DNA from 4 places in the Microbacterium sp. LWH7-1.2 genome. Region 1 is predicted to be linked to each of the others. Evidence: predicted binding sites of a transcription regulator. Region 1 holds the regulator's gene; each other region holds the start of a gene.
What was found. The regulator LexA, encoded in region 1, represses DNA repair genes until DNA is damaged. The targets are predictions, from matches to a motif close to TCGAACANNTGTTCGA.

Region 1 (7,749 bases):
GCACGCGCGTGCCGCGGGCGTCCTCGATCGACAGGCGCGTCACCGCGTCGACCGGCAGCGTGCGGCGCCCACCGGCGGTGTCGAGCACCACGAGCTCGTCTGATCCGTTCGTCTGCACCGCGACGATGCGCCCGTCGCCGAGCAGGGTGAACCATCGTGTGCCGAGCACCCACAGCGGCCCGCCGGTGTCGGCGTCCGCCGCAGCGACCGGCTCGTGTCGGAGGTCGGCCGTGAGCCGCAGCCGCCACAGGTTCCAGCGACCGGCGGGATCGTCGGCGTAGACGAGGTCGTCATCATCGATCCACGCGGGCTGCAGCGGCGAAGAGCCGCCGCCCGCGACGGTGGTCCACTCCGGGCCGTCGCCGCCCTCGAGCCGGCCGATGCGGAGCTCCGCGCGATCCCAGGCCATGTGCGGGTGATCCCATGCGATCCACGCGAGACGCGTGCCGTCGGGCGACAGCGCAGGGTGGGCGACGAAGTCGCTGCCGCCGGCGAGAGAGGTCAGGTGCGCAGCATCCGTTCCCGTGCCGTCCAGGGGGATCCGCACGATGTCGCGAGCCGGCACGGCGGTGCCGCGGGTGTGGTCCTCGCGCACGGCGAGCAGACGGCCCTGCTGCAGCGTCAGGCCGCCGAACCGGACGTCGCCGGCGTCGGGCGTGAGCGGGCGCGGCCGGCTGCCCGGGTCGAGCCGCCACACGCGCTGGTCCGACTTCTCGACGAAGTACAGCACGCCGTCGTCGTCGGCCGTCCACGAGCCGCCGCCGTACTCGTGCACGCGTGATCGCGCGCTCCATGGTGCGGCGAGCACATCGACGACGGCTCCGGATGCTGCCCTCCGGCGCACTGCGGAGCGCCCGCCCTCCTCGGGCACCGACTCGCCCCACCACGCCTCCGGGTGGTCCGCGCCGACGAAGCGCGCGCCCTCGAGACGCGGCGAGGCCGCGGATACGTCCTCGGCGGAGATCGGGGATGGCCAGCTGCCGTAGGGGAGCACGTCCGGTGTCGTCACGCACCCCACGCTACGACGAAGCCCGCCGGCGGCGCGATGACACAGAACGTCACAGGCCGCGCATGGGCGCCCGGCTCCGCTACCGTGGAGCCATCGTCGCCCGGTCGTCTTCACGGACACCCCGAACCTCGGGGCACCGGGCAGGAGCGACAGCCGAGCCCGGCACCCGCCCGCATTGACACCCCCTCCGCCCTCGGGTGGAGGTGAGGTGCCGCGGCCGCCCGGGCCCTCCCGTTCGGCTCAGCCCTGTCCGCCGATCCCTGAGAAGCAGGCCATGTCGATCGACCTGAGCACTCCTCCCGTGCCGATCTCCTTCGAGGTGTACCCGCCGCGCTCCGACGCGGGCGTCGCCGCCCTCCACGAGACGATCCGCCACCTGGCATCGGTCGATCCGAGGTTCATCTCGGTGACCTACGGCGCCGGCGGCTCGACCGGCGGACGGTCGCTCGAGCTCCTGACCCACATCCTGCGCGAGACCCATGTCGAGCCGCTCGCGCACCTCACGTGCGTCGGGAACACCTACGCCGGCGCGAACGCCCTCATCCGGGAGTTCCTGGATGCCGGGATCACGAGCTTCCTCGCCCTCCGCGGCGATCCGCCCGCGGGCGTGTCGGAAGACGACGTCTTCCTCGGCGACCTCGACAGCGCGGCGCAGCTCGTGCAGCTCATCGACCGCGTGCAGGCGGAGCGGGCGCCCTACAGCGAGGCGCCGATCCCCGGCGTGCCGGGTGCAGTGCGACTGGCGGAGCGGCCTCGGGTCGACATCGCCGTGGCCGCGTTCCCCAACGGCCACCCGCGCTCGCGGCATCCGTTCGAAGACATCGACGCGCTGCTCGCGAAGCAGGCGGCCGGTGCCACGCTCGCGATCACGCAGCTCTTCTTCCACGCGGACGACTACCTCGCCTTCGTGCAGCGATCGCGCGAGGCCGGCGTCACGATCCCCATCCTCCCCGGCATCATGCCGATCACCTCGCCCACACGACTGCGGCGCGTGCTCGAGCTGACCGGGGAGCAGCTGCCGGCAGACCTCGCGATCGCACTCGACATTGAGCCGACCGCGGAGGGGCAGCGGGTGGTCGGCGTCGCGCACGCCGCGCGCCTCGCCCGCGAGGTCGTGGACGGCGGCGCCCCCGGAGTCCACCTGTACGCGTTCAACAACCACGACACGGTTCTCGACGTGCTGCGTGAAGCCGGGGTGCTGGACCCGGCGACGCGAATGCCCGACGCCGTCCGCTGACCCGGACGCCGCGATCCGTCGGATGCCCGACGGGTCTCTTCAGCGACCCCGAAAACCCCACTCCGAGATGAACGAAGCGAAAGAGAGAGCACGATGACCGAACCCCGCGCCACCTTCCCACACGGCACGATCCTCGGCTACCCCCGGATCGGACGCCGCCGCGAGCTGAAGCGCGCCGTCGAGGCGTTCTGGTCCGGCGAGACGGACGCCCAGACCCTGGAGCAGACTGCGGCGGGCCTCCGACGCGCCACGCGCGAGCGCCTCGCCGCGCTCGGCCTCGGCCGCGACGACTCGTCGATCCCCGAGTCCTTCTCGTTCTACGACCAGGTTCACGACGCGGCCGTCACGGTCGGTGCGCTGCCCGAGCGGTTCGCCGCGCTGCGCGAGGCCGACGGCACCATCGGCCTGGACGCGTACTTCGCCGCGGCGCGCGGTGCGGGCGAGGACGCACCCCTCGAGATGACCAAGTGGTTCGACACGAATTACCACTACCTCGTGCCCGAGATCGGCCCGGAGATGGCCTTCGCGCTCGCGAGCGACCGGTTCGCGCGCCAGGTGGCCGAGGCGAAGGCCGACGGATTCACCGTCCGCCCCGTGGTCGTGGGTCCGGTGACGCTTCTCGCTCTCGCGAAGGCGACGGATGCTGCGCCCCAGGGCTTCGACCCGCTCAGCCGTCTGGATGACCTGCTGCCGGTGTATGCCGAGCTGCTCTCCACCCTCCGCGCCGCGGGCGCCGAGTGGGTCCAGCTGGACGAGCCCGCGCTCGTGAGCGAGAGCCTGCCGGCCGACCCGGCGGCCCTGGCGGATGCCGCGGCGCGCGCCTATGCCGCACTGGGGGTTCGCGGGGACCGGCCGGCGATCCTCGTCGCCGCCGGCTACGCGCAGCTGTCGCCCGAGGCGTGGACGGCGCTCGCCGCGGCCCCGATCGAGGCCATCGCCATCGACTTGACCCGCGGCGCGGTGCCCGAGGCGGTGCCGGGCTTGAACCGTAAGACCCTCGTGGGCGGCGTCCTCGACGGCCGGAACGTGTGGCGCGGTGATCTCGACGCCGCGTGGGAGCGACTGCAGGCGCTGAGCGTCCTCGGGGCGTCGGAGATCAGCGCGGGCACGTCGACCTCGCTCCAGCACGTGCCGCACGACATCGGGGACGAGTCCGCCCTCGACCCGCGGCTCGCGTCGTGGCTCGCCTTCGCCGACCAGAAGGTCGGGCAGGTGGTGACGCTCGCGACCGGTCTGGTCGACGGGCGAGCGGCCATCGCCGGCGAGCTGGCCGCAGCATCCGCCGCTCTGGCCGATCGGCAGAGCGCACCCGGCGTCCGCGACGGCGTGGTGCGTGAGCGCGCCGCGGTGCTGAGCGCCGGCGACTTCGAGCGCGGAGACTACGACGCGCGCGTCGCGGCGCAGGACGCCGAGCTCGCGCTGCCCGTGCTGCCGACGACCACCATCGGCTCGTTCCCCCAGACCGGCGCCATCCGGCGTGCCCGAGCGCGGCACGGCCGCGGCGAACTCGGCGTCGACGAGTACGAGCGGTTCCTGCGCGACGAGATCGCGCGTGTCGTGACGCTGCAGGAGGACATCGGCCTCGACGTCCTCGTGCACGGCGAGGCAGAGCGCAACGACATGGTGCAGTACTTCGCCGAGAACCTCGACGGGTTCGCGGTGACCGAGAACGGCTGGGTGCAGTCCTACGGCTCGCGCGCCACGCGCCCGTCGATCCTGTGGGGCGACGTGTCACGCCCGGCGCCGATCACCGTCGCGTGGTCGACGTTCGCGCAGTCGCTCACCGACAAGCCCATGAAGGGGATGCTGACCGGGCCCGTGACGATCCTGGCGTGGTCGTTCGTGCGTGACGACCAGCCCCTCGGTGAGACCGCCAACCAGGTGGCCCTGGCGCTGCGCGACGAGATCGCCGACCTCGAGGCCGCCGGCATCCGCGTCATCCAGGTCGACGAGCCGGCGTTGCGGGAGCTGCTCCCGCTCAAGGGAGCCGACCAGCCCGCCTACCTCGAGTGGTCGGTCGGCTCGTTCCGCCTCGCGACCGCGGGGGCCGCACCGGCGACGCAGGTGCACACGCACCTGTGCTACTCGGAGTTCGATGTGGTCATCGACGCGATCGCGGCGCTCGACGCCGACGTGACCTCGATCGAGGCCGCCCGCAGCCGCGGCGAGGTGATCGGCGACATCGCGACGTCGGGCTTCGCGGCCGGCATCGGCCCCGGCGTCTACGACATCCACTCGCCCCGGGTGCCGTCGGTCGACGAGATCACCGACCTCCTCGACCGCACGGTCGCCGAGCTGGCGGTGCGACGCGTCTGGGTCAATCCCGACTGCGGGCTCAAGACACGTGGGTACGACGAGACGGTCGCCTCTCTGAAGAACCTCGTCGAGGCGACCGGACTCGTGCGCGAGCGCGTGGAGGCGGGCCTCTAAGAGCGGGGCTTCTTCGCGGATGCCTCGGCCGGCGCGGACGCGTCGGCCGAGGCATCCGTCGTCTCGAGGATGACCTCGGTGTCGTTCGCGTCGTCGACGACGACCGTGTCGGCGTCGATCACGAGGGTGTCGGCGGTGCCGTAGGGGTCGGCGTCTTCGAGCACCGGCTCGTCGGTCACCACCGCCTCGTCGGGACGGACCTGCAGCAGCTCGAGGATCCACGTCACGACCAGCGCGACGATGAGCACGAGGAAGATGTCGCCCGCCGACAGCGGTCGCAGCGCGAACAGCCAGATGACGGCGAGGACGATGACCAGCGTGCGGACCAGCGTGCGGTAGCGGGAGAGCCAGATACCGAAGCGCCCGGTGCGGAAGCCGTGGCTGGCGAGCTGACGGCGCGCCGACGAGTTGAGGCTGCCGATCGCCTGCCGAGACCGTGCGGCCGGCGACCAGCGGCCCGCGAACCAGCCCAGCGCGGCGATCACGAGCCCGAGAAGCACCGCGATGGCGGCGGTCTGCTGCATCGCGCCGACAAGACTCTGGTAGACCACGTCGAGAGCCGTGGCGGAGAGCCCGAGCTGGACGGCCGTCTGGCCGACGACGGGGTAGCCGACCGCGAACGCGAGCGCCAGGGCGCCGCCACCGAGCGCGAAGCCGATGCCCGAACCGAGAACGGCGGTGCTGCGGCGGCGCGCGATGAGGATGCCCAGCACGAAGAGGCCGATCGTGATGATCGGCAGCCACCAGCCGAGCGCCGCGGCCAGCGCGTACGTCGTGCGGATCGTCACGAGGGTGTCGCCGGTGCCGATGACGACCACCTTGTCGACGGCCGGGATCAGCTGGGCGAGGCCCACACCGCGGTCGATGAGGTTCTGCTTGACGCGCTCGACGATCGCGCCGAGCTGGATGCCGAGACCCTCGTCGCTCATGACGACGATGCCGCCGCCGTCGGAGGTCGCCGCGGCGGTGAGGGCGCGGTGGGCCGCACGCGTTGTGGCCGTCCAGGTGTCGGCGAAGGCGTCCGACTCGACGACGCGCGTCACGGTCTGCGTGAGGAGGTTCTCGAGGCCCTGCGCCGCCGGTGCCTGGAGCAGCTGGAGCGCCTGCGAGGCCCGCGGCGGCAGCCCGAGCTGGTCGATCCCTTCGAACACGTTCGCCGTGAGCTGTTCGAAGTCGACCTGCGCCTGGACGGCCTCGACCGTCTCATCGATGATCATCTGCTGGACGGCGGGATCGTCGGCGAGCGGAGCGAGAGTCTGCACGAACGCCGACTCGTCCACGAGCTCCAGCCGCGCCCACGCCGTCACGATCGAGATCGGGACGAGGATCGATGCGATCACGATGCACAGCGCCGAGAAGAACGCCCGCCATCCGCTGCCCGCGGGACGGCTCGTCGTCCTGCCGGTGGTCGGAGCAGGAGCGGCCCCCGCTTTGAGGAGGGCGTTCTCGGCCTCGAGCGCGTCCAGCCGAGCCTGGAGGTCGGGAACGTCTGGCGCGGGCGTTGCGGCGGTCATTCCCCCCTTATAGCGCCTGCTCGTGACCACCGCCACCCACCGCACCGGTTGGCGTCGAACCGCGCCTCAACAGTCGCCTGCGCAGAGGGCGATCACGCGCCCGGATGAGCCGGGTCAGACTGCGCGCAGCACCGCGACGACCTTGCCGAGCACGGTGGCATCGTCGCCCAGGATCGGCTCGAACGCGGAGTTGCGGGGGAGGAGCCAGGTGTGGCCGTCACGCTGGCGGAACGTCTTGACGGTCGCCTCGCCGTCGAGCATCGCCGCGACGATGTCGCCGTTGTCGGCCGTGGCCTGCGATCGCACCACGACCCAGTCGCCGTCGCAGATCGCGGCGTCGATCATCGACTCGCCGGAGACCTTCAGCATGAACAGGTCGCCCTTGCCGACCAGCTGGCGGGGGAGGGGGAAGATCTCCTCCACCTGCTGCTCGGCCGTGATCGGGACGCCCGCGGCGATGCGGCCGACCAGCGGGACGAGCGCGGCGTCGCCGACCGACGGCGCGGCGTCGGCGGGGCTCTCGGTGGCAGTGCCGGGCAGGTCGATGAGCACTTCCATCGCGCGCGTCTTGCCGGCGTCGCGCCGCAGATACCCGCTCAGCTCGAGCTGGTTGAGCTGGTGCGTGACGCTCGACAGCGACTTGAGGCCGACGGCATCGCCGATCTCCCGCATGCTGGGCGGGTAGCCGTGACGGGCGATCGAGCGCTGGATCACTTCGAGGATCGCGAGCTGCTTGTCGCTCAGGCTCTTGCGCCGGCGGGTCTGGGGCTTCTCTCGCCCGGCCGCGTCGCTCATCTTCCGGCTCCGTCCTGCGCTCGGCCGCCGAGCGCTGTTTCTTCGAATGTCGGAGGCCCGTGGTGGGGTTCTCGTATCGAAACCGTATCCGGATCCCACGGGATGAGGTGGCAACCTCACCGCGTGTCGCGTTCGAGGGATCGACGCCCGAACCCGGTATTGACATCGTACAGACTCGAAGATAGCTTCGGAAGAGAGGTTCGCATTCTTCACTCCCGGCCGAGTGGAGAATGCGAATCTCTCCCCATCAGGAGGAGACGAGCATGACCGCGATCGACTTCACGACGTCCGTCCCGTCGCCGGCCCGCGCCGCCGGTGCCGCAGCCCAGCGCGCCACGCGCGCCGTGGCCGGGCGATCCACGCGTCTCCGCCTGACCGTGCGGGGTCGTCGCGTACTCGCTGTGCTGGCCTCCCTTCCCGCGGTCATCGCACTGAGCGTGGCGGTGCTCGGCGGCGGCTCGGCCCTCGCGTCGCGAGACGCGGGCGCACCTGCGGGCTCGTTCATCACGGTCACCGTGGCGCCCGGCGAATCACTGTGGACGATCGCGGAAGAGGTCGCGCCCGACCGCGATCCGCGCGACGTCGTCGACGAGCTCGTGCGACTGAACGCCCTCGACACGGTCCTCGTCCAGGCGGGGCAGCGCCTGGCGATCCCGGCAGCGTACGGCCGCTGATCGCGCGGTGCGTCGCGCGGCGTCACGCGGCGAGGGGGTCGTGACGGTCGGGCCTACCATGGGATGGGTGAGTGCACGTCTCGAAGACCT
Region 2 (7,749 bases), 720 kb from region 1:
TTCCGTGGCGTGCTGCTCGTCGCGCTGTACACGGTGCTGCGGCGGCCGTTCGGGAAGTTCGCCGCGGGGCTCGCGGCCGCGCTCGCGTCGACTGCGCTCTTCGTGCTGATGCACGGGATCTCGTCTGCCGGCGACGTGAGCGGCGTGGTGTCGCTCTCGCTTCTGGGGATGGTGTGCGCGCTCCTCGTGCTGCTGACCGGACGCCTCTGGGGAGCCGTGCTCGTGCACGCGGTCTACAACGCCTCGTACGTCGCTGTGATGGCGTTCGCGACCGCGTTGACCTAGACGTTCAGGCTTTCCGTGCGGCTCGCTTTGTCCCCCGAATGGGGGACATTTCGCATCTCGCGCTTGATTTGTCCCCCGAAAGGGCGGCATTGGTGCATGTCGAATGGTTCTGTCCCCCATATGGGGGACAGGCATTTCGGTTTTTGTCCTCCATTCGGGGGACACGGACGACAATTTGTTACTTTCTGGAAACCCTGGGCCTCTCACTGAACTCTCAGAATGCGATAGCGTGGCACGCGTCGGGCAACCGGGGAGTGCTTGCCCGACACAAATCCCCCCAGCCGATGACGTGCAAATAACTCGGGAGATCTCTGCCATGTTCAAGAAGACTTTCGCCGCGATTGCTGTCGCCGGCCTGCTGGTTCTCGGCGGCGCCGGTGCGGCATCCGCCGACTACACCCCTGACCCTCCGACGGTTGTCGTGAGCGACACCACGCCTGCCGTGGGACAGACCATCACCATCACGTTCAACAACCTGAACGTTCCCTTCATCCGCATCACCGTCACCCCCGGCCAGGGCGTCACGCTCGCCTCGCTGGTCCACGCCGCGGGTAGCGGCGGAGTCGAGAAGCAGGTCGTAAACGGCTCGGCCTCGGTCCAGTTCACGGCCAGCCAGACCGGCACCTACGTGGTCACGGCCACGGACGGCGAGGGCAACGTGGTCGCCACCCAGACGCTCACCGTCGGGACGGCCGCTGCCGGTGGCTCGGGCCAGCTGCCCGCCACGGGTGGCGAGGTTCCGGGGGCAATGATCTGGCTCGGCGTCGGCGCCATCGGCCTCGGCGGCATCGCCGTCGCGGCTGCGGTCGCCCGTCGTCGCGCGGCTGCCAACCGCTGACCTACGACATCACGAAGACCCCGGGCTCCGGCCCGGGGTCTTCGTCTTATCCGGCGAGCTTCGGGGGTGCGGTGGTGAACGACGGGGCCGATGTGTCGGCAGATGCGCCGGGCCGCCGGCGCGCGTGGCAGCATCCGTGGGTGGCCCTCGCGGTCGCCGCCGTCGGCGCGCTGCTCGCCGCGGCGATGATCCTCTGGCTGCCGTCGATGCGCACGGCGATCGCGGGCTGGCCGCTCGTCCTGGTCGCGCTCGTGGACCTGGTGCTGCTGTCGGCTCCGCTGCTGGGCGCTGTCATCGTAGCCGTGCGGGTGACACAGGAGCGATTCACGGTGGCCACCGGGCTGCGCGGGTTCTCGTGGATCGACGTCGTCGCTGGACTGGGCGTCGGGCTCATCGCGCGAGCGCTCGTGGAGCTCGTCGCGCCCTCCGCCGGTGGCCTGGGAGGCGGGTTCGCCGCGGATGACTCGGGCGTGATGGCTGCGACGTTCCTCGCCCTCGCAGGCGCCGTGCTCGTCACCCCCTTAGTAGAGGAGCTGTTCTTCCGGGGATTGCTCCAGCGCGCGTTGGGCGATGCGCTCGCGGGGGCGGGGCGGTGGGTCGCCGGTGCGGTCGCCGTGCTGTTCTCGACGGCGCTGTTCGCGGGACTGCACGCACTTGCAGCAGGACCGTTCGTGCCGGTCGGGCTGCTTCTCGGCACCGTGGCGGTGGGGCTGGGATGCGGCGTGCTGACGCTGCTGACCGGGAGGCTCGCCGGGGCCTTGACGGCGCACGTCGTCTTCAACGCGGTCGGGGCGGCGCTGCTGATCTGGTGAGGCGGCGGGGGCGCGGCATCCGTTCCTCTCTATATAGGGGGAATGTCGCGTGCGGCTGAGAGCGGGGAGAGTTCGAGTGTGAAGCCGCGGGTGCGGTGGGGCATTCGGGTCCGGCATATGCGAACAGAGATTCGAATGTCGGAGGTGGGTGAGATGCTTCAGATATGAACATCCTCACCGATCTGCGGGGCCGGCTCGACCGGCTCGCGGCATGGTCGGAGCTGGATGTCGATGCTGAGGCGCTCCCGTCGAGCGCGGCGCGGCTGAGTGATTCGTCGGTGCTCGAGGTCCTCGCCGAGGTCGGCGCGATCGCGAACGACGCCGACCGGTTGCAGGCGGTGCTCGCCGGGGTCGCGGCCACGCGCTCCTCGCGAGACCGCGGTCAGGGCGGACTCGCCGCGGGGCAGGGGTTCTCCACGCCCGAGAAGCTGATCCAGTCGATCACCGGCGGCACGAGGGCCGACGCCGTGCGCCAGGTGCGCGTCGGCAAGTCGCTCGTGGAGGGAACGGATGCTGCGCCTCCCGCGGTCGCGCCGGGTGGCGAGGTTGCGGGGGTGCCTGACGGGCTGCCGGGGTTCGGTGCCGACGGGGTCGGCAGCGGCTCGGGTGATGGACATCCGGGGGCCGGTGCTGACGACGAGGTCGGCGGTGGCACGCCGGATGAGAAGACGCCGGTGCGGGTGGTGGCGTGGGACGAGCCGCTGCGGCGGGGACTGCTCGATGGGCGGCTGACGACGGCACAGCATGACGCGATCCGACGGGGGCTGGGTGAGCCCCGGGTGGCGACCGCTGAGCGCGGTGCCGTGCCTGGCGCGATCGACACGCCGGGCGAGTCTGGCCCGGGTGGTGCTGCGGGCCCGGGTGGGGCTGATGCGCCCGGCGACGACGGGGATCCGGGGGCGGCGTCGATGCTGTTCCCGCCGGTGGACCCGGCTGAACAGACCGTGCGCGAAGCGATGGTGCGTGAGGCGTGGACGCTGGCGGCGGAAGCGCTCGCGGCGGAGGCGTCACGGCTGCCGGTGGAGGAGCTGGCGAAGCGCGCGCGGACCATGCGGGACATGCTCGACCCGGTCGGGGCCGAGGAGCGTTACGGTCGGCGGTTCGAGAATCGCGGATTCCGGATGTGGGTCGACCCGGATGGCCAGGAACGCGGCACGATCGCCTTCGACGATGAGATGGGGGCGTTCGTGCGGTCCATGCTCGCCGCGGGACTGCGCCCACGCCGCGGTGGACCTCGCTTCATGACCGACGAAGAGCGTGCGGCCGCGGAGAGCCTCATCGACGACCCGCGCACGAACGACCAGCTCGCGTATGACCTGCTGATGGACATGACTCGCGCCGGCGCGCTCGCCGAGACGAAGCGTGTGTTCGGATCCCGGCAGCCAGGTGTGCGGATGGTCGTCGTCAAGGACGCCGGACCCCGTGATGCCTTCGGTCGACTTGTCGCGGTCGGACACGACATGGACGGCGGATGCGCGCTGCCCGGTTCGGTGATCGACCGCAATACATGCGCGAACGGGTTGGTCGAGGTCATCGTCGATCCCGAGGGCAACCCGTTCGACCTCGGGCGTGAAGCCCGCATGTACTCCGCCGCGCAGCGACTCGCGCTCGCCGTCCGCGACGGCGGCTGTGTGTGGCCGGGCTGCGACCGGCCTCCGTCATATTGCGAAGCGCATCACTGCGACCACTTCGCTGAGGGCGGGGAGACGAACGTCGATCGGGGCGTGCTGCTCTGCAGGTTCCACCATATGAAGCTGCACAACACCGGGTGGCGCATCACCCGAGACGGGAGAGGGCCGTTCATGCTGCGCCCGCCGACCGGCGAGGGCAGCCCGATCGTGCTCGGCTCCAAGTCGGCGTGGAGCTGGGCGTGGGATCCACCCCGACCACCCGACCGCGCCGAGTGGCGGCAACCACCGGATCTTCCGCCGAGACCCGGGACCCCGGGCGCGTGGATCCCCGAAGGGTCGCACCTCGCGGGGCACGCCAGGGGTGGCGGACGGAGCGCACACCGAGACGAGAGCGCGCACATGTAGGAGAGGTGTGTTCGTAGCGCAAGAGAGCTGTGCCCGTACCCCGGGGAGAGGGCTACCAGGAGGAAGCCTGCGCGTCCTCTGCAACGCAGACCGCGTGGTGACACAGCCGGAGACGGATGCCTCGGGTCGCGGCATCCGTCCGTGCTCACCGTGTCCGGCTCAGTCGAGTTGCGGTGCGAGCTCCTTGATCCACTGGGCCAGCTCGGGGCCGAGGTCGTCGCGGTCGAGGGCGAGCCGGATGGTCGACTTCAGGTAATCGAGACGATCGCCGGTGTCGTAGCGGCGACCTCCGAAAACGACACCGAGCACCGGTCCGGCGACCTGCTCGTCGTCGGCGAGCACCTCGAGGGCATCCGTCAGCTGGATCTCGCCACCCTTGCCGGGCTCCGTGCGCTCGAGCACGTCGAAGATCTCAGGCTTGAGCACGTAGCGACCGATGATCGCCAGGTTGCTCGGTGCCTCGTCGGCCGACGGCTTCTCGACCAGAGCCTTGATCTTCACGATGTCGGCTTCGTCGGTGCTCTCGACGTCGGCGCACCCGTACAGGTGGATCTGGCTCGGATCCACCTCCATGAGCGCGACGACCGTCGCCGACTGGCCCTGCGAGACCTCGATCATGCGGGAGAGCAGCGGGTCGCGCGCGTCGATGAGGTCATCGCCGAGGAGAACGGCGAAGGTCTCGTTGCCGACGTGCTTGCGGGCGCGCAGCACCGCGTGACCGAGACCGCGCGGGTCGCCCTGGCGGACGAAGTGGACGTCCGCGAGCGAACTGGAATGCATGACCCGCTCGAGCTTCGTCATATCGCCCTTGCGGTGGAGCGTGTCCTCGAGCTCGGTGACCCGGTCGAAGTGGTTGGCGAGCGCGTTCTTGTTGCGTCCGATGATGACGAGCACATCGTCGATGCCCGCGGCCACCGCCTCTTCGACGACGTATTGAATGGCGGGCTTGTCGACGACAGGGAGCATCTCCTTCGGCATCGCCTTGGTGGCAGGGAGGAAGCGCGTGCCCAAGCCTGCGGCGGGGATCACTGCTTTGATCGACGGTGCATTCATGAGAAGAAGGTTAGAGACATCGTGTGAACGAGGTGTGACAGATGTCGCACGATGTGCCGCATGAACGAGCCGGCGCGTGACGCTCACGGCGTGGCGCTCCTGATGTGAGGAGATCTGCGGGTAATGCGCCGGTTTGGTCGAGGCATCCGTGTCGCGTACTATTGATCTTTGGTGTCCGGCTCAGCTGACCCGGTACCGCGAACGTGAGCCCTCCACTGGCGTGTTCTGCGTTTCGACTCGCTTCACGAGCGAGGGGACGAAGACAGAACCACCCCGGAGTGGGATTCACGAACCTCTCCGTTCGAATCAAGAAAGCAGCACTACTGTGACGCGCACTTACACCCCCAAGGCTGGCGAAGCCCAGCGCGAGTGGCTGGTCATCGACGCGACTGACGTCGTCCTCGGCCGCCTCGCCTCGCACGCTGCCGCGCTCCTGCGTGGCAAGCACAAGGCGACCTTCGCCCCCCACATCGACATGGGCGACTTCGTCATCATCATCAACGCCGAGAAGGTCGCGCTGACGGGCCAGAAGCTCGAGCAGAAGAAGGCCTACCGTCACTCGGGCTACCCGGGCGGCCTCAAGTCGGTCACCTACTCGGAGCTCCTCGAGAAGAACCCGGTCCGCGCCGTCGAGAAGGCCGTCCGTGGCATGCTCCCGAAGAACAGCCTCGGCGCCAACCAGCTGTCGAAGCTCAAGGTGTACCGCGGTGCCGAGCACCCGCACGCCGCGCAGAAGCCCACCGCGTACGTTTTCGACCAGGTCGCCCAGTAAGCGCCGCACAGAACAGGACACACTGATGGCGAACATCGAAGAAACCCCCACGAGCTACTCCACCGAGTCCACCGTCGACGAGACCGTCGTCGCCGCCGAGCGCCCCGTGCTCTCGGTCTCGGGCGCCGCAGTCGGCCGCCGCAAGCAGGCCATCGCCCGCGTGCGCGTCGTCCCCGGCTCGGGCACCATCACGGTCAACGGCCGTGCGTTCGAGGACTACTTCCCGAACAAACTCCACCAGCAGCTCATCACCGACCCCTTCACGGTGCTCAACCTCACGGATGCGTACGACGTCATCGTCCGCATCTCGGGTGGCGGCCCCTCGGGCCAGGCCGGTGCGCTCCGCCTCGGCATCGCCCGTGCGCTGAACGAGATCGACGTGGAGAACAACCGCCCGACCCTCAAGAAGGCCGGCTTCCTCTCGCGCGACGCTCGCGTCATCGAGCGCAAGAAGGCCGGTCTCAAGAAGGCCCGCAAGGCTCCGCAGTACTCGAAGCGCTGATCGGCGTCCACTCCGTATGCCGATCTTTGGCACGGACGGGGTGAGGGGGCTGGCCAACGGCCCCCTCACCGCCGATCTCGCACTGTCCCTGGCCCAGGCGACCGCCGTCGTCCTGGGCCAGGGCCGTTCCGCCGAGGCGCGCCGCGCCGCGGGCAAGCGGCTCACCGCCGTCGTCGCCCGCGACCCCCGCGTCTCCGGCGAATTCCTCTCCGCCGCGGTCGAAGCCGGCCTCGCGTCGTCGGGCGTCGACGTCTTCGACGCCGGCGTGCTGCCGACCCCCGCAGCGGCCTTCCTGATCGCCGACATCGATGCCGACTTCGGCGTCATGGTCTCGGCATCCCACAACCCCGCACCCGACAACGGGATCAAGATCTTCGCACGAGGCGGCGTGAAGCTCCCCGACGTCGTCGAAGAGCGCATCGAGTCCGCCATGGCCGGCCCCAAGCTGCAGCCGACCGGCGCCGAGGTCGGGCGCATCCGTCGCTTCGCCGACGCCGAGGACCGCTACGTCATCCACCTGCTCGGCTCGCTGCCGCACCGACTCGACGGCATCCACGTCGTGCTCGACTGCGCGCACGGCGCGGCATCCGGGGTCTCGCCCGAGACGTTCCGCGACGCCGGCGCACGGGTCACCGTCATCGGTGCCGACCCCGACGGCTGGAACATCAACGACGGCGTCGGCTCGACTCACCTCGACCAGCTCGCCGAGCACGTCGTCCGCGTCGGTGCGGATGTGGGCATCGCGCACGACGGCGACGCCGACCGCTGCCTCGCGGTCGACGCGAACGGCAGGGTCGTCGACGGCGACCAGATCATGGCGATCCTCGCGGTGTCGATGAAGAGCCGCGGCCAGCTGAAGGACGACACCCTCGTCGCCACCGTGATGAGCAACCTCGGACTTCACCGCGCGATGTCGGCCCACGGCATCCACGTCGAGACCACCGCGGTCGGCGACCGCTACGTGCTCGAGCGCATGAACGAGCAGGGCTTCTCGCTCGGCGGCGAGCAGTCGGGCCACGTCATCATGAGCGACTACGCCACGACCGGCGACGGCCTGCTCACCGGCCTGCACCTGGTCGCCGAGATCGCCCGCACCGGCAAGACGCTCGAAGAGCTCGCGTCGATCATGACCGTGTACCCGCAGGTGCTCGTGAACGTGAAGGGCGTCGACCGCTCTCGCGCCGCGACCGACGAGGGAGTTCAGGATGCCGTCGCCCGCGCCTCGGCCCAGCTCGGCCTCTCCGGCCGCGTGCTGTTGCGCCCGTCGGGCACCGAGCAGCTCGTGCGCGTGATGGTCGAGGCATCCTCCGAGGATGAAGCCCGCCGTCACGCCGACGAGCTCGCCGGCGTCGTCCGCGCCCGCCTCTCGCTGTAGTTCGCCTCGGTCGGGGTCTGCCCACCCGCGACCGTGAAGGGCGGATCCTCGCGCCCCAGTCGTGCGAGGATCCGCC
Region 3 (7,749 bases), 1.0 Mb from region 1:
TCTGCGCGACACGCATGACCGTCGAGGAGTAGGCGTCGAGTGCCTCCTGGTCGTCCACGAAACCAGTGTCGACCCGTCACGGATGCTGCGGCCGAAGTTCGCCGAAGGCGGAAGCCTCGTCAGATCGGGGCATCCCACCAATCCAGCACCCGCGTGCCGATCAGCGTGAGCCAACGCGAGGGCTCGCCCTCGGCGACGTCGACGTCGAACCAGGTGCGACCCGGCAACGGGGTGCCCTGCAGCCAGGTGCCGTCGGGCTGCCGGGCTGCGCGCACGACCTCGACGGCGTCCGCGAGCCTCGGATCGGGTGGAGTGCCCTCGAGCAGTGCGACGTCGCGGAAGTGATCGAGCGCGACCAGGGCGCTGTAGCGATGCCGGTTCGGATAGACGAATCGCGTGACGAAGTCGCCGACGACCTCGCCGGTCGTCGCCCGATTCATGAGATGGCGTGACAGGAGGTACTCCTCGCCGCCGTGGCGGGCGTCGCGCATGCTCGTGTCACCCGTGATCCGCTCGTACGCGAGGATGCCGCGCGCCGCGTTGAGCGTCGAGTGGAAGGACGAACGCACGGAGTCGCCCTCTTCCGCCTCGCAGTTCCAGCCCCCGTCGGCGAGCCGATGCTCGGGGAACCACGCGACCAGTTGCGAGACGTCGGCTCCGAGCCAGGCGCCGCTCGCCAGTGTGTACGAGTTGATGCAGACGTCGACCTCTCCGCCCCAGTACGACAGGTCGTCGTACTCCCACCTGCTGTTCTCGGCGATCTTCTCCGCGGTGCCATCGAGCACGGCGGCATCGACGCCCCACTCACGGAGGTCCTTGAGCACCCACGTCGTCGCGACCCAGGGCTGGCCGGGCTCGTCCTGTTCGGCCCTTCCGAAGAAGCCTGCGGGGAAGAAGGCACCTCCTGCCCATTGCCCGTCGGCGTCTTGTTCCGCCAGCAGCCGCGCACCGAAGCCCTCGGTCCCCACCCGGGCGCGCGTAGCCTCCCAGACTTCGGGCGGAGCCCCCGCGATATCGCGCTCCACCTGCCAGCGCAGCGCCGGATCGGAGTCGAGGAGCCAGTCGAGCACATCGCGATCGATGGTCATGCGGGCAGGCTAGCCACCGCCGCCGACAACGTCGAACTCTGCACACCGCCCCGGCCGCAGCATCCCTCCGTCCGAGAAGCGTGAGGATCGTCGCCCGCCGACCCGCGGGTCAGGCAGAATTGCCCGATGCCCATCGTCGACAACGGCGTGTACGTCGCCGGTAAGCGGATCGAGAATCCGTCGAGCCTCGCCGAGACCTTCGAGTACACCCGCGCACATCACGGGATGGCGTGGATCGGGCTCTTCCGCCCGACCCCGGAGGAGATCGCCGAGGTCGCCGACGAGTTCGCCCTGCACCCTCTGGCGGTCGAAGACGCACTGACCGGACACCAGCGATCGAAGCTGGAGCGCTACGGCGACATCCTCTTCGTGGTGCTGCGTCCGGCGCGGTACATCGATGAGACCGAGACGGTCGACTTCGGCGAACTGCACGTCTTCGTCGGCCCCGATTTCATCGTGACGATCCGGCACGCGGAGTCTCCCGACCTCAGCCGCGTCCGTCGGCGGATGGAGCAGGAGCCCGAGCTGCTCGCACTCGGTCCCGAGGCGGTGCTGTACGCGATCCTCGACGAGGTCGTCGACGAATACACGCCGGTCGTCGAGGGCGTCGAGAACGACATCGACGAGATCGAGGACGCGCTGTTCGAGAACGGCGGTGTCACGCTGTCCAAGCGCATCTACGACCTGTCGCGCGAGGTGATCACGCTGCAGCGCGCGGTCGCACCGCTCGCCGACATGCTCGAGTCGCTGCAGCGCGGCGCGCCGAAGTACGAGGTCGACCTCGAACTGCAGCGCTCGCTCCGAGACGTGCACGACCACGCCCTGCGCATCATCGACAAGACCGCGGCGTTCCGCTCGATCCTCGACAACGCCCTCACCGTCAACGCGACGATCGTCACGCAGCGCCAGACCGATACCGCGCTCGTGCAGAACGAGCAGGTCAAGAAGATCTCGGGATGGGCCGCGATCCTCTTCGGCCCCACCCTGGTGGGCACCATCTACGGCATGAACTTCGTGTATATGCCCGAATTGGAATGGCCGCTCGGCTACCCGATGGCGCTCGCCCTGATGGCGGCGACGAGCCTCACCCTCTACTGGGTGTTCCGCAAGCGCCACTGGCTCTGAGACCTGAGCCCGCGCCGGGTGGCGTCGCACCAGGAGTCACGGTTCCTGCGCACCCGGTCAAGCCACCGGGGCTTGTGAAGGGGAGAGTGGGGGCGGATCGAAGGAGGCCCCATGCCTGCGCACACGCCCGACGCGCCAACTCAGCCCCACGACAACCCGGACCTCATTCCGGTGATCGCCGTGACGGAGGCCGAGCCGCGGCATCCGCTCGACCCGCTCACCGCGGGCGAGATCGAAGCGGCGCGCGAGATCCTCGTGTCGGCGGGCCTGCTGGGCGACACGGTGCGCGTGCCGATGCTGCTGCCCGACGAGCCCACCAAGGACGAGCTCGCCGCCTGGTCGCCAGGTCAGCCGTTCGATCGTCGTATGGACGTGACGCTCATGGATGCCGGCACCGGCGCCGTGACGGAAGCCATCGTGTCCGTCACGCGCGGCGTCGTCGTCGCGACGCGCGAGCTCGATCCGACCGCGGCGCCCTACGGCCAGCCGCAGTACCTGTTCGAGGAGTACGACCGTGCGGCGGAGATCGTGAAGGCCTCGCCCGAGTGGCGCGCCGCCATGAAGCGCCGCGGCCTGGAGGACCGCATCGACCTCGCCTTCTGCTCGCCCCTGGCCCCTGGCTTCGTCGGGCGTGAGAACGAAGTAGGGCGCCGCGTCATCCGTTCGCTCACGTTCCTGCGCGACAGCGAGGACGACATCCCGTGGGCGCACCCGGTCGAGGGCCTCATCGTGCACGTCGACCTCGTGTCGAACGCGGTCATCGGCATCGAGGACGAGGGCGACGTGCCGGTCCCGGCGGGGAGCGGGAAGTACACGCCGGCTGCCGTCGGCCCGGCCCGCGAGACGCTGAAGCCCATCGAGATCACGCAGCCCGAGGGGCCGAGCTTCTCCGTCAGCGGATCGCTCGTGCAGTGGGAGAACTGGTCGATGCGCGTCGACTTCAACGCGCGCGAAGGACTCGTGCTGCACGACGTGCGCTTCGACGACCGCCCGGTGCTGACCCGCGCGAGCGTGCCCGAGATGGTCGTGCCCTACGGCGACACCTCGAACACGCGCTTCTGGATCAGCTACTTCGACGCCGGCGAGTATCTGCTGGGCAAGAACGCGAACCACCTCGAGCTCGGCTGCGACTGCCTCGGCGTGATCCGGTACTTCGACGGCCATATCGCCGACGACCATGGGCACCCCGTGAAGATCCCGAACGTCGTGTGCATGCACGAGGAGGACTACGGGATCCTCTGGAAGCACACAGAGCAGGGACCGGTCGGCTCGCACGTCCGCCGCTCGCGGCGCCTGGTCGTCTCGTACTTCTCGACGATCGGCAACTACGACTACGGCTTCTACTGGTACTTCTCCCTCGACGGCTCGATCCAGCTCGAGGCGAAGGCCACCGGCATCGTGTTCGTCGGCGGTGGTGTGCCCGGCTCGACGAGCAAGCACGCGCCCGAGATCGCTCCGGGTGTGTTCGCGCCGGTGCACCAGCATCTGTTCTCGGCGCGCCTCGACGTCGCGATCGACGGGGAAGACAACGAGCTCGTCGAGATCGACGCCGCCCGCATCCCGATGGGCGACGCGAACCCCTTCGGCAATGCGTTCACCTGGACCGAGACGCCGCTGCGCACCGAGGCCGAGGCCCAGCGCGTCGCCGACACGTCGGTCGCGCGCGTGTGGGAAGTGCGCAGCGCCTCGAAGACCAACTACCTCGGCAAGCCCACGGCGTACCACCTCCTTCCCCAGCCGACCGCGCTGCTCATGGCCGACCCGGCATCGTCGGTCGCGGCGCGCGCCGCCTTCGCGACGAAGCACTTGTGGGGCACCGCGTACGACCACGACGAGCGCTGGCCCGCCGGCCGCTATCCGAACGCGCACCAGGGGGGCGCCGGGCTGCCGGCCTACACGTCGGACGACCGCTCGATCGACGGCGAGGACCTCGTGCTGTGGCACACCTTCGGCCTCACCCACATCCCGCGCCCCGAGGACTGGCCCATCATGCCCGTCGACTACGCCGGGTTCTGGCTCAAGCCCTACGGCTTCCTCGATGTGAACCCCGCGATGAACATCCCCGAGTCCTCGCAGGCGCACGCTGTCGGCCACAGGGTTACGGGCGCCGCGGGCGCCCCGGGCGCGACCGGTCCTCGGGTGGCGGGCGCAACCGCGGACGCCGGCTGCGGCATGGGTGCGGAGTGCGCCTGCGGACACTGAGAGCGCGGGGGCGAGAAGACGGGTGACGGATGCTGCGGCAGCCGTCACCCGTCCGCTCTGGTGACAGCGCCCGGCGTCACCGTGCGTCGTTCGGGGCTTGACCTGAGCGTGGGTTTGCTGCGCGAGAACGTGATGAAACTTCGCCTTCAGGCATTGAGACTTTCGAATATTTGTTCTACTATGGACTCATGCCCGAGACGCCTCCTCCTCCCGAGAGCGAGGATGGCAGGTGGTCGTTCGGGGCGGAGGAAGAGTTCGTGCCGCCCGTGCCAAATGCGGTGGACCTGGTCGTCGAGACCGCGACGATGATGTCGGTGTTCGCGGCGCAGCGATTGCTGCGCGTCGACGCGATGCGGCGGGACCTGCTTCGCGAGGCCGACGGCCGAGGCGACGGGGTGCGGGACATCGTGGAGCGGTCGATCCGCCTCGAGCTGGCGGCGGCGATGCGTGTCACCGAGTACGCCGCGGGGCGTCTGATCGCGCAGGCCGAGGCGCTGGTGCGGCGCTACCCGGCTGCGCTGGAGGCGCTGGGGTGGGGTCGCATGACCGAGAAGCACGCCGAGATCATCGCGGATCTTCTTGATGAGGCGCCGCCGGAGCTACGCGAGATGTTGCTGCAACGTGCGGTGCCGCTGGCGGCGTCGGAGCCGGTGGGCACCTTCCGGCGGGCACTGCGGACGCTGATCGACACCGCCCAGGCGACGACCCTGGAAGAGCGGCACCAGCGTGCGCTCACGCAGCGACGCATCGCCGTCGAGCGGGGGCAGGACGGCATGGCCGGACTGTGGATCTTCGGCGCCGAAGTGGAGATCCACGCCATCCACGGTCGGCTGACGCAGATGGCGAAGGCGATCGCACGTGTGGACGGTAAGACCCGCACCCTCGATCAGCTACGCGCCGACGTCGCGACCGACCTCCTCATCGATGGCACCACCGATCACCTCCCCGAGGCGGCGTCCGGCATCCGGGCGCAGGTCGTCGTCACCGTACCGGTGCTCGCGCTACTCGACGACGAGTACGCCGATGCCGGCGACCCGCCCGTGGTCGAGGGCATGGGCCCGATCCCGCTGTCGAAGGCCCGCGAGTTGTGCGGCGGCGACGCGCGGTGGATGCGGGTGCTGACCCACCCCGAGACCGGCATCGTGCTCTCCGTCGGCCGCGACAGCTATCCGCCGCCGGCCCCATTGAAGAGACTCGTCAGATGGCGGGCCGACCGATGCATGGGTCCCGGCTGCTCGATGCCGGCCTCTCGCTGTGAGATCGACCATCAGATTCGATGGGCCGACGGCGGCGAGACATGCCTCGACAACACCCTGCCGTTCTGCAAAGGCCACCACCTCGTCAAAGACAACACCGACTGGCAGGTCCGGCAGATCGAAGGCTCGGGCGGAGCCGTGGCGTGGACGTCTCCGACGGGGCGCCGGTACATCGTGCAGCCCGAGCGCAAGGTCCCGACATTCACCGTTCGGCCCCCGGCACGTTCTGATATCGGCGATGGACTGGGCGCAGAGGCACCGTTCTGACCGACCGCGAACGACCTCGCCGCGATTCGAGCACACCGTGGCGCCCCGAACATGAGGGGCGACGGATGCTGCACCACCCATCGCCCTTCTCGGCGTCAGCGGGTCACACGCCCACCGCCTCGCTGCCGAGATGCGGTGCATCCGCCTCCTCCGCGCCGTGACCGATCCGGCGGTAGACGTCGGGCTTGGCCTTGCGGAGCCAGTACGCCCACAGCACCGCCGCGACCGACGGCACCAGCAGGATCGCGGGCAGGATGAACGTCGTCGGCGTCGACTGCGGTTGGCCGAGCAGCACGTCCCAGTTCACGAGAATGAGGATCCAGACGATCCCGAGCGCGACGAGCGCGACGATGGGCGCCACCAACCGGGTTCCCGCACCGACGTCGCGCCCGTCCCGTCGGAAGAACCCGATCACGGCGGCCGACACCAGCACCATGAGCAGCACGAGGCCGAAGGCGCCGAGGTTCGTGAGCCAGGTGAAGAGCGTGAGCACCGGGTAGGGGCCGCTCGCGGGGTTCCAGCCGCTCTCGGCGACCGCGAAGCCGATGATCACGACGAGCGCGAGCACCGACTGCGCGAGCGAGCCCGCCCAGGGCGCACCGCTCGAGGTGCGGACCGTGCCCAGTTGACGCGGGAGCACGCCCTCACGGCCGAGCGAGAACGCGTAGCGCGACACGGCGTTGTGGAAGCTCACCAGCGCGGCGAACAGGCTCGTGATGAAGAGGATCGACATGAGGTCGACCCACAGCATGCCGAGGTGCTCGGCGGCGAAGTTGAAGAACAGCGGCGGACCCGCCTCCTCCGGAGTGATCCCGGTGGGGTCGGTGATCTTCGCGGGGCCGACGGCGAGCGCGAGCGCCCACGACGAGATCGCATAGAACACGCCGATGACGGCCACCGCAAGGAAGGTCGCGCGCGGGATGGTGCGCTTCGGGTCCTTCGACTCCTCGCCGTAGATCGCGGCGGATTCGAAGCCCATGAACGCCGCGATGCCGAAGGCGAGGACGGCGCCGACACCCGGCACGAAGAGCGCGGACGGGGTCATCGGCGCCAGGGTGAAGTCCTCGGCGGGGTTCGCGAACGCCACGACGTCGAAGACGATGACCGCGAGGAACTCGAGGGCGACGAGCACGCCCAGCACCTTCGCCGAGAGATCCACGCGGTTCACACCGAGGATGCCGACCACGACGATCCCCAGGATCACCCAGACCCACCACGGGCTGGCCCAGCCGGTCTTCGACTCGATGAACGACGAGATCTGGAAGCCGAACATGCCCCAGATGCCGATCTGCATCGCGTTGTACGCGATGAGCGCGAGCACCGAAGCGCCCACGCCGGTCGGGCGGCCGATTCCCTGTGAGACGTACGAATAGAACGCGCCGGCGTTCGTGATGAAGCGGCTCATCGCGGCGTAGCCGATCGCGAAGATCGCGAGCGCCGCGGCCAGGACGATATAGCCGAACGGGATGCCGTCGACATGCGTGACCGAGTAGGCGCTGGTCACGCCGCCGGCGACGACGGTCAGCGGCGCCGAGGCGGCGATGATCATGAAAGCGACCGCGAGGACCCCGAGGCGGCGATGCGCTGCCGTGCGGGTCGTCGAGGTCGTGGGGCCGGAGGTGGCCATGTGCAGCTCCTTCGATGCTCAGGTCGGGTGGGGATCATCGTCCCGATCCCCGCGCATCGGGGGTTGACGCCGCGGGCAGAGTCCTTGCCTGTGGGGGCACATCGGCCGCTCGCGTGGTAAACTCGCGAATCGTATACGATTCGGCCACAGTGAGGTGAGCCCATGTCTGAAGAACCCCTGTCGT
Region 4 (7,749 bases), 1.6 Mb from region 1:
CCCGACCGCGCCGCAGATCGCCGGTGTCGCAATCGGCGTGGTCGGCCTCGCCATCGTGGCCTCCGGGCGAGGTGGCGATGCTCCCGCCCTCGCGGTGGCGCTGGCGCTCGCCGCGGCGTTCTCGTGGGGCATCGGCAACGTCATCTCGCGACGGGCCGGGTCCGTCAGCGGGCCAGGCCGCCTGGGCTCGCTGTCGCTGACGGTGTGGTCGGCACTCGTCGTGCCCATCCCGGCGCTGATGCTCTCCTTCGTCGTCGAAGGCCCGGCGGCGATCGCCGCGGGGATCGCCGCATTCGGCTGGCAGTCTGCGGTCTCGACGCTCTACACCGCGCTGCTGTGCACGATCATCGGCTACTCGATCTGGAACGGCCTCCTGGCGCGCAACCGGTCCGCGGCCGTGGTGCCGTGGGTGCTGCTCGCACCCGTCGTCGCGATGGCGTCGGCCGCGCTGCTGCTCGGTCAGATCCCCACGCCCGCGGAGATCCTCGGTGGCATGCTCCTCGTCGGAGGCGTGCTCGTCACGGGAATGCGCCGATTGTCGGTCCGCGGGCGCGCGATGACGGTCCCCACAGCCCCTCCAGGCGCTGGCGCGTCGCCCGGAGCCTCCGGGCGCGTGGGCCCAGCCGCCACCCGGCGGTCCGGTTAGAAGGGTGCGGCGCCGGGGGACCCCGGTGGGTCGTCGGCGGCGAAGAGCCAGGGTTCGCGCATCATCCCCCGGAGCCGTTCGGCGGTGTCGTCGGAGGTGAATCTCACGACCGGTTCGGGCCGGTCCGTGTGCTTTCGCCCGGTCGGGCTGGTCCATACCAGCACGCCGGGCGAGACCTGCTCAACCGACCACGCGGTCACGCCCTTGAGGGTGTGATGGCGCCGGCACAGGTGGGCGAGGTTGGCGTGGTGGGTGGGTCCGCCGTCGGCGGCGGGGATGGTGTGGTCGACGTCGCACCGCCACACCGGCCGGCGGCAGCCGGGAAACCGGCAGCGCTCGTCACGGGCGGCGAGGAACCGGTTCAGCGCCGGTCCGGGACGATACCGATCGACGGCGAGGACGCTGCCTGTGACCGGTGAGGTCATCACGCGTTCCCACCCCGTGGCACCGGCGGCGAGGACGCGGGCGGTGTCGGGGTCGATGGGACCGTACCCGGCGAGCAGTGCCGGCTCGGTGGACGCGCCGGTCATGGTGAGCACCGGGACGGTGACCTGCACAGTGGCGCGGATCGCGTGGAGTCCGGTGCCGGCGACACAATCCGTGGGGCCGGCCGTGAGCAAGGTGTCGGTGAAGATGTCGACGCGAATCTGATCCATCGTGCGCTCGTCGGCCTCGATCTCGACCTCGACGTCGATTTCGGCCGCCTCGTCGGGGCTTCCGTCGCCACCCTCACCGTCGCCACGTGCGGCGATGACCGAGCGCGCCTGCTGGGTGAGGCGGTCGACGATGCCGTGCGCCAGCGTCGCGGGCATGACCGCGGTGAGTGCAGCCATGTCGTCGGGCAGGTCGGCGACGCTGATGTTGCGACCCGCAGCGGCTTGCTGATGGCGTTCCTGGATCGCGCACTCGCGGAACCGTTCGGCGATGACTCTCAGCACCGACGCCAGCCGGCCGGGAGTGAGGGTGACGGCCCGTTCCAGCGCGAGACGGACGAACTCGGCCCGGGCGTCGTCGTCGGCGATCGGGCCGCCCGAGTCGTGGATCACCGCGAGGTGCTGCCGGGAGATCTCGCCGCGCTCGAGCGCCGCGACGCCGGCCGGGAACCGATCGCAGAGGTCGGAAGCCTCCGAAAGCAGCCGGTTCACGGTCCACTCCGAGACACGTGTCGACGTCGCCAGGTCGGCGACGAGTGCCCGGCGGTCGAGCTCCGCCCGCCTTGCCTGTTCCGGCGAAGAGATCGACGGCCGCGCGACGGTGGCGGCGTCCGCCAGCACCCGGATCTCGGCCGCCTCAGCGAGCGCCCGTTGTTTACGGCCGGCCACGAACGACTCGACCAGCCGCCCTACCCGTGCGAACGCCGCAGCGTCCTCGCCGGCGTCGTCAGCACCGGGATCTGGGGGCGGGATCGCAGACATGGGACTCGCAGTCAGAAGGAGTGGAGCGAGATTCCCGCGCATCGCACGCGATCTGCCTCAGCATCTGTCCGCGGCCGAAACCGCGCTCATCCCACGCCCCGAGGGGCCACCTCTTCATCGAATCTCTGATCGATACTCTACTCGATAACCGCCCAAGAAGGAAGCCGATCAATAGTATGAATCTACGCCGTGGTCGAATGTGCAGATGCGCCCCCGGTCGAGGGTTTTGCGCAACGACGTCACCTGAGCATGGCGCTTCCGAATCGATTCGATACACTGGGCGCCTGCCACTCGGCATCTCTCCGTCGCCTGCGGGCGCGGCATCCGTCCTCCCTCGTCTTCTCGTTCGAGAGCCGCCTCATGACCACCGCCCTGACGACGGGCCGCCCGTGGCGCGTCATCGTCCTCTTCTCCGTCCCACTGCTCATCGGCAACGTGGTGCAGCAGCTGTACCACTTCGTCGACGCGGTCGTCGTGGGGCGCCGCCTCGGCGTCGACGCGCTCGCTGCGGTGGGTGCGACGGGCAGCATGCTTTTCCTGCTGCTCGGCTTCGCGTGGGGTCTCACGTCGGGCTTCGCGATCCCCACCGCGCAGGCGTTCGGTGCGCGCGACCACGCGGCGGTGCGGCGCTCGGTCGCTGCGGGCACGATCCTCACCGGCATCTGCACCCTGCTGCTGACCGTCGGCGCGCCGCTGCTGACCGCGCCCCTGCTCGAGCTGCTGCGGACGCCCGCCGAGCTCATGGACGACGCCATCGTCTTCGCGCAGATCAGCTTCCTCGGTGCCGGCGCCATGATGTTCTTCAACTACCTGTCGGCGATCATCCGCGCCATCGGCGACTCGCGCACGCCCCTCGTGTTCCTGACGCTCGCCTGCGCGCTCAACGTCGTCCTCGTGATCGTCATGGTCGGCCCGCTCGCCTGGGGCGTGGGCGGTGCAGCGCTCGCGACGGTGGTCTCGCAGGCGATCTCGGTGCTGCTCTGCCTCGAGTTCGTACGGCGACGGATGCCGGTGCTCCACGTCCGCCGCAGCGACTGGCGTGTCAGCCGGGCCGAGCTCGCGGACCACCTGCGCCTGGGTCTGCCGATGGGCTTCCAGGCCTCGATCATCGCGATCGGAACCCTCTCGGTCCAGGTGGCGCTGAACGAGCTCGGCGCGGACGCCGTCGCCGCGTACACCGCGGCATCCCGTGTCGACGGCCTCGCGGTCGCGCTGCTGCAGTCGCTGGGTCTCGCCGTCTCGATGTTCGTCGCCCAGAACCACGGCGGCGGCCGACCCGACCGCATCCGCCGCGGGGTGGTCCAGGCGACGTGGATGTCGGTGGGCGTGGCGATCGTGCTCGGCGCCCTGCTCATCGCGTTCGGCGCGATGACGGTCTCGCTGTTCATCGACGAGGGTTCGGCCGAGGTCGTCGGCCTCGCGGCGCAGATGCTCGCCATCAACGGTGCGACGTACTGGATCCTCGGCATCCTGTTCGTCCTCCGTGGCGCGCTGCAGGGGCTCGGCCACACCCTCATCCCCACGGTGACCGGTGTGATCGAGCTCGTCATGCGCGTCGGTGCGGCTGTCGTACTGGGCGGCGTCTTCGGCTTCATCGGCGTCGCGGCGAGCAACCCGCTCGCGTGGCTCGGCGCCGTGGTCGTGCTCGTGCCCGCATACATCCACGCCCACCGCCGGCTCGCGAAGGCCCCGGTCACGCCGATGGTTGCGACCCCGACGACGCCCATCGCCGTCATCGGCCCCACCGACGGCTCGATGGTCGTCGACGCGATCGTCACGCAGCCCATCGTGCTGCCGACCGCCGCACAGGGGCCGCCCCGCCGCCCCCGGCGGCTGGGGTCGGTGGCGTCGCGCGACAGGCGCCGCACGCGCGGCTGAGTAGCACTGAGTAGAGTGCGGCCATGACGGGCGCCTACCCGCGGGACCTCGCCTTCATCGCGGCCGTCTTCGGCGTCGCGGCGCTGGTGTGGGCCACGTGGGGGCAGGAGCACCCGCCGCGCGGCTGGTGGTGGCGCGCGATTCTCGGCCTCGAGAGTCTCGCGGGGCTCGCGCTGGGCGTCGGCGGCGGCGTGCTCCTGGGGCGGCTGTGGACGGCGCCCACCGCGATCGAACCCGGGACGACGGCGTTCGTCGTCTCCGTCGTCGTGTTCTGGGTCGAGCTCGCCTTCGCCATCGTGCTGGGGCTCCTCGCGATCCGGGCGGGATGGTCGGACTACGTCTCGCCGGCCCTCCTCCTGCTCGTCGGTCTCGACCTCGCCGTACTCACGCCCGCGCTCCAGCAGCCGTTCCTCTTCATTGCGGCGGTGCTCCTCGTCGGTGTGACGGCCTTCGCGCTGTTCGCTCCGACCGACGACGTGGCGCGCGGCTTCTGGTGCGGCATCCTCGGCGCGCCCGTGTTCGTGGCCACTGGAACGTGGGCCGCTCTCGCGGTCGTTCCCGCTGCCGTCGGAGCCACGCCATAGGCTCGTGGGCATGTCCGTGACGACCCGCCGCATGCAGGATCTGACGATCGACGACCACTTCCTCAGGGTCCCTCTCGTGTGGCGCGACGCGGCCGACGCCCGCACGATCGACATCCACGCGGCCGTCGTCACTCGCGACGGCGGCGAGAGCCTGCCGTACCTGGTGTTCCTGCAGGGCGGGCCCGGTCACGAGGCGCCGCGCGCGTTCCACTCCCCGTCGGGGCCGTCGTGGCTCGACGCGGCGCTCGAGCACCACCGCGTGGTCCTGCTCGACCAGCGCGGCACCGGGCTCTCGACGCCCGTCGGCGACGACGACCTGGAGCGCGACGCGTCCGAGCTCGCCGAGTTCATCACCCATCTGCGCGCCGATGCGATCGTGCGCGACTGCGAGGCCGTCCGGCAGCACCTCGGCGCCGAGCGATGGAGCGTGCTGGGGCAGTCATTCGGCGGGTTCACCGCCCTGGCGTATCTCTCGACGGATGCTGCGTCCCTCGAGCACGTCTACATCACCGGCGGTCTGAGCGCTGTGGGCCGCACCCCCGACGACGTGTACGCCCTCACGTACGACAAGATGCGCGAGGAGTCGGAGAAGTACTACCGCCGGTTCCCCGCTCACCGCGACGCGATGCGGCGCGTGATCGACCTCGCGGTCGACGGCGAGCTCGTGCTCCCTGGCGGTGAGGTCGCCTCGGTCTCACGCGTGCGCTCGGTGGGTTCGGCGCTCGGCACCAACGACGGCTGGCAGACGCTGTGGGGGCTGCTCGAACGCGACCCGCGCTCCAACGCCTTCCGCCACGACCTCGCCGCGGCGTTGCCCTTCAACGCCCGCAACCCGCTGTACTTCGTCTTCCACGAGTCCAGCTACGCCGACGGCCACCCCACCCGGTGGTCCGCCGAGCGCACCGAGCCTGCCGACTTCCGCGAAGACCCGACCCTCTTCACCGGCGAGCACGTGCGCCGGGAGTGGCTCGACACCGTCCCCGGGTTCCAGCCCTGGCGTGACGTGACCCTCGCGCTCGCCGAGTTCGAGTGGCCGTCGCTCTACGACGCGGCCGCGATCGCCGCCTCCGGGGCGCGCGGCGCCGCCGCCGTCTACGTCAACGACGTCTACGTGCCGTTCGAGTTCTCGATGGAGACGGCACGACTCCTCCCGGGCGTCACGCCGTGGATCACGAGCGAGCACGAGCACAATGGACTCCGCGCCGGCGACGTGCTGTCGCGCCTCATCGACCTGGCGCACGGTCGCCGGGTGCGCTGACCGCGCGGCTGCCGCGATCCGCACGACGCCGGATGCTGCGGCACGAGCGCGTGCCGCAGCATCCCCCGCCCGGATCGACGGTGTCGTACCGACTCAGCCGGCGAGCGTCACCGTGTCGATGGTCACCGCGGCGATGCCGGGGTGGTCGCTGAAGACGCCGTCCATGCCGGCGGCGACGAACGCGCGGATCTCGCCGTCCAGGTCGCCGTACGCGGCGGGGTCGGCGCTCGAGCGGAAGTCCACCGGCAGGAACTGGTTCTCGGCGCGGAACGTCCAGCCGTGCACGGTCAGCCCGGCGGCGTGGGCGTCGGCGATGACCGCGGTGGGGGTGCCCAAGCGGCCGTCGACGGTGCGCGGGATCATGACGGACTTCTCGAGGCCCACGCCGTCGGCGTAGGTCGCGATCTCGGCGAGGCCCGCCGGCGTCACGAGGTCCTTGTAGGTCCGATTGTCAGCGGCGAGCGTGAAGTCGTACGGACGGCCCGACCCGTTCACGAGCTGCGCGAGCGTCACGTCGGTCATGCCGTCCAGGTCGCGCAGGTTCGCGGTCTCGAAGCTCTGCAGGATGACGGGAGCGTCGGCGCGGTCGAGGCCGTTCGCCTCGAGGGCTGCGACGAGCGGCTCCTCGAGCGACAGCCCGATGGAGTCGAAGTACGACGGATGCTTCGTCTCGGGGTACACGCCGACGGGCCGGCCGTCGCAGCTCACCGAGTGGCGCGCGAGGTCCATGACCTCGTCGAGCGTCGGGATGACGTAGAGCCCGTCGAACGCGGTGTTCGCCGGACGTGTCTGCGGCAGGCGCTCCTTCGTGCGCAGCGTGCGGAGCTCGGCGAACGTGAAGTCCTCCGTGAACCAGCCCGTGATCGAGACGCCGTCGATGAGTTTCGTGGTCTTGCGCGCGGCGAACTCGGGGTGGGCCGCGACATCCGTGGTGCCGCCGATCTCGTTCTCGTGACGCGCGACGAGCACGCCGTCCTTCGTTGACACCACGTCGGGCTCGATGTAGTCGGCGCACTGCACGATCGCCGTCTCGTACGCGGCGAGCGTGTGCTGGGGGCGCGATCCGCTGGCTCCGCGGTGGCCGATGAGGCTCACCGTCGACGGCTCGATCTTCGTCTTGTCGAGGTCGATGATCGCGAACTCGGTGTCGTCGGGCGTGCCGGGGATGCGCGCGTCGTTGCCCGGGTAGTTGTTGTCGTTGCCGATCAGCAGGCTGCCGTCCTTCAGCTGCACGACCGTCTCGAACGACTGCACGGGGAGGGAGAAGATCTCGCCGGTGCCGTAGCCGTCACCCGCGCCGATGCCGCTCGGATTGGCGATGCGCAGAGCGTCGAGCACGAGGGTCTTCTCGAGGTACCCCTCGGCGTCGGTGCGGCGCAGGTCGACCTGGTAGACGCGCTTGGTGACGGACTGCTCGCCCTCGAAGTCGTCGCGCTCGACGAGGAGCAGCACGTCGTTTCGCACGGTGAACGCGTCGCCGATGGCGTTGGGCTCCTGGTCGGTCTGGTAGCTCCACGTTCGACCGGTGTAGGCGCCGGCGCGCGTGTCGAACTCGAGGATCTCCCGGCGGCGCAGGTCGGAGTCGTCCGCGTAGGAGCCCTCGACGACCGGGTACAGGTACCGCCCGTTCACCGAGGCGGCGAGGGCCTCGAAGCCGCGGCTCGAGCGCACACGTGGGGTCTCGCTGGCCTGGAGGTACGGGTTCTGCGGCGACTTTGCGCCATCGAGCGCGAACGGCTTCTCGAGCAGCGTGCCCTCGGCGTCGAAGTGCAGCAGGAAGGGCCCGAACTCCTCGCCGACCCAGAACGTGCCGTCCTTGGCCTTCACGACCGACTCGATGTCGAAGTCGGCGCCGGTGAGCAGGCGCTCGGCGGTCCCCTCGTTCACGATCGGGAAGTCCAGCACGTCGTTGCGGTCGTTGTACGAGAGGAACCGCTCGATCTGGACCTCGCCCGCGCCGCCGTCGGC

Region 2: MRBLWH7_RS09995 (DUF222 domain-containing protein) is a predicted target of LexA. The motif match lies at 2,055-2,070, and genes of this name have one in related genera.
Region 3: MRBLWH7_RS11330 (DUF222 domain-containing protein) is a predicted target of LexA. The motif match lies at 4,578-4,593, and genes of this name have one in related genera.
Region 4: MRBLWH7_RS14100 (DUF222 domain-containing protein) is a predicted target of LexA. The motif match lies at 2,179-2,194, and genes of this name have one in related genera.

What each region holds. Positions count from the first base shown of each region.
Region 1 is NZ_CP151637.1:1,403,698-1,411,446, reverse strand. It holds gene MRBLWH7_RS06715 (prolyl oligopeptidase family serine peptidase) at 1-1,009, opposite strand, end outside; gene MRBLWH7_RS06710 (methylenetetrahydrofolate reductase) at 1,284-2,246, shown strand; gene metE (5-methyltetrahydropteroyltriglutamate--homocysteine S-methyltransferase) at 2,340-4,676, shown strand; gene MRBLWH7_RS06700 (hypothetical protein) at 4,673-6,190, opposite strand; gene lexA (transcriptional repressor LexA) at 6,305-6,985, opposite strand; gene MRBLWH7_RS06690 (LysM peptidoglycan-binding domain-containing protein) at 7,249-7,659, shown strand; gene MRBLWH7_RS06685 (histidinol-phosphate transaminase) at 7,718-7,749, shown strand, end outside.
Region 2 is NZ_CP151637.1:2,121,230-2,128,978, reverse strand. It holds gene MRBLWH7_RS10010 (CPBP family intramembrane glutamic endopeptidase) at 1-285, shown strand, start outside; gene MRBLWH7_RS10005 (LPXTG cell wall anchor domain-containing protein) at 602-1,123, shown strand; gene MRBLWH7_RS10000 (CPBP family intramembrane glutamic endopeptidase) at 1,198-1,935, shown strand; gene MRBLWH7_RS09995 (DUF222 domain-containing protein) at 2,100-3,971, shown strand; gene galU (UTP--glucose-1-phosphate uridylyltransferase GalU) at 4,131-5,024, opposite strand; gene rplM (50S ribosomal protein L13) at 5,350-5,796, shown strand; gene rpsI (30S ribosomal protein S9) at 5,822-6,298, shown strand; gene glmM (phosphoglucosamine mutase) at 6,315-7,673, shown strand.
Region 3 is NZ_CP151637.1:2,427,811-2,435,559, forward strand. It holds gene MRBLWH7_RS11310 (trypsin-like peptidase domain-containing protein) at 1-58, opposite strand, end outside; gene MRBLWH7_RS11315 (squalene cyclase) at 120-1,088, opposite strand; gene corA (magnesium/cobalt transporter CorA) at 1,215-2,213, shown strand; gene MRBLWH7_RS11325 (primary-amine oxidase) at 2,325-4,415, shown strand; gene MRBLWH7_RS11330 (DUF222 domain-containing protein) at 4,604-5,938, shown strand; gene MRBLWH7_RS11335 (APC family permease) at 6,042-7,565, opposite strand; gene MRBLWH7_RS11340 (helix-turn-helix domain-containing protein) at 7,728-7,749, shown strand, end outside.
Region 4 is NZ_CP151637.1:3,041,139-3,048,887, forward strand. It holds gene MRBLWH7_RS14095 (EamA family transporter) at 1-646, shown strand, start outside; gene MRBLWH7_RS14100 (DUF222 domain-containing protein) at 643-2,061, opposite strand; gene MRBLWH7_RS14105 (MATE family efflux transporter) at 2,422-3,939, shown strand; gene MRBLWH7_RS14110 (hypothetical protein) at 3,963-4,523, shown strand; gene MRBLWH7_RS14115 (alpha/beta hydrolase) at 4,534-5,781, shown strand; gene MRBLWH7_RS14120 (esterase-like activity of phytase family protein) at 5,875-7,749, opposite strand, start outside.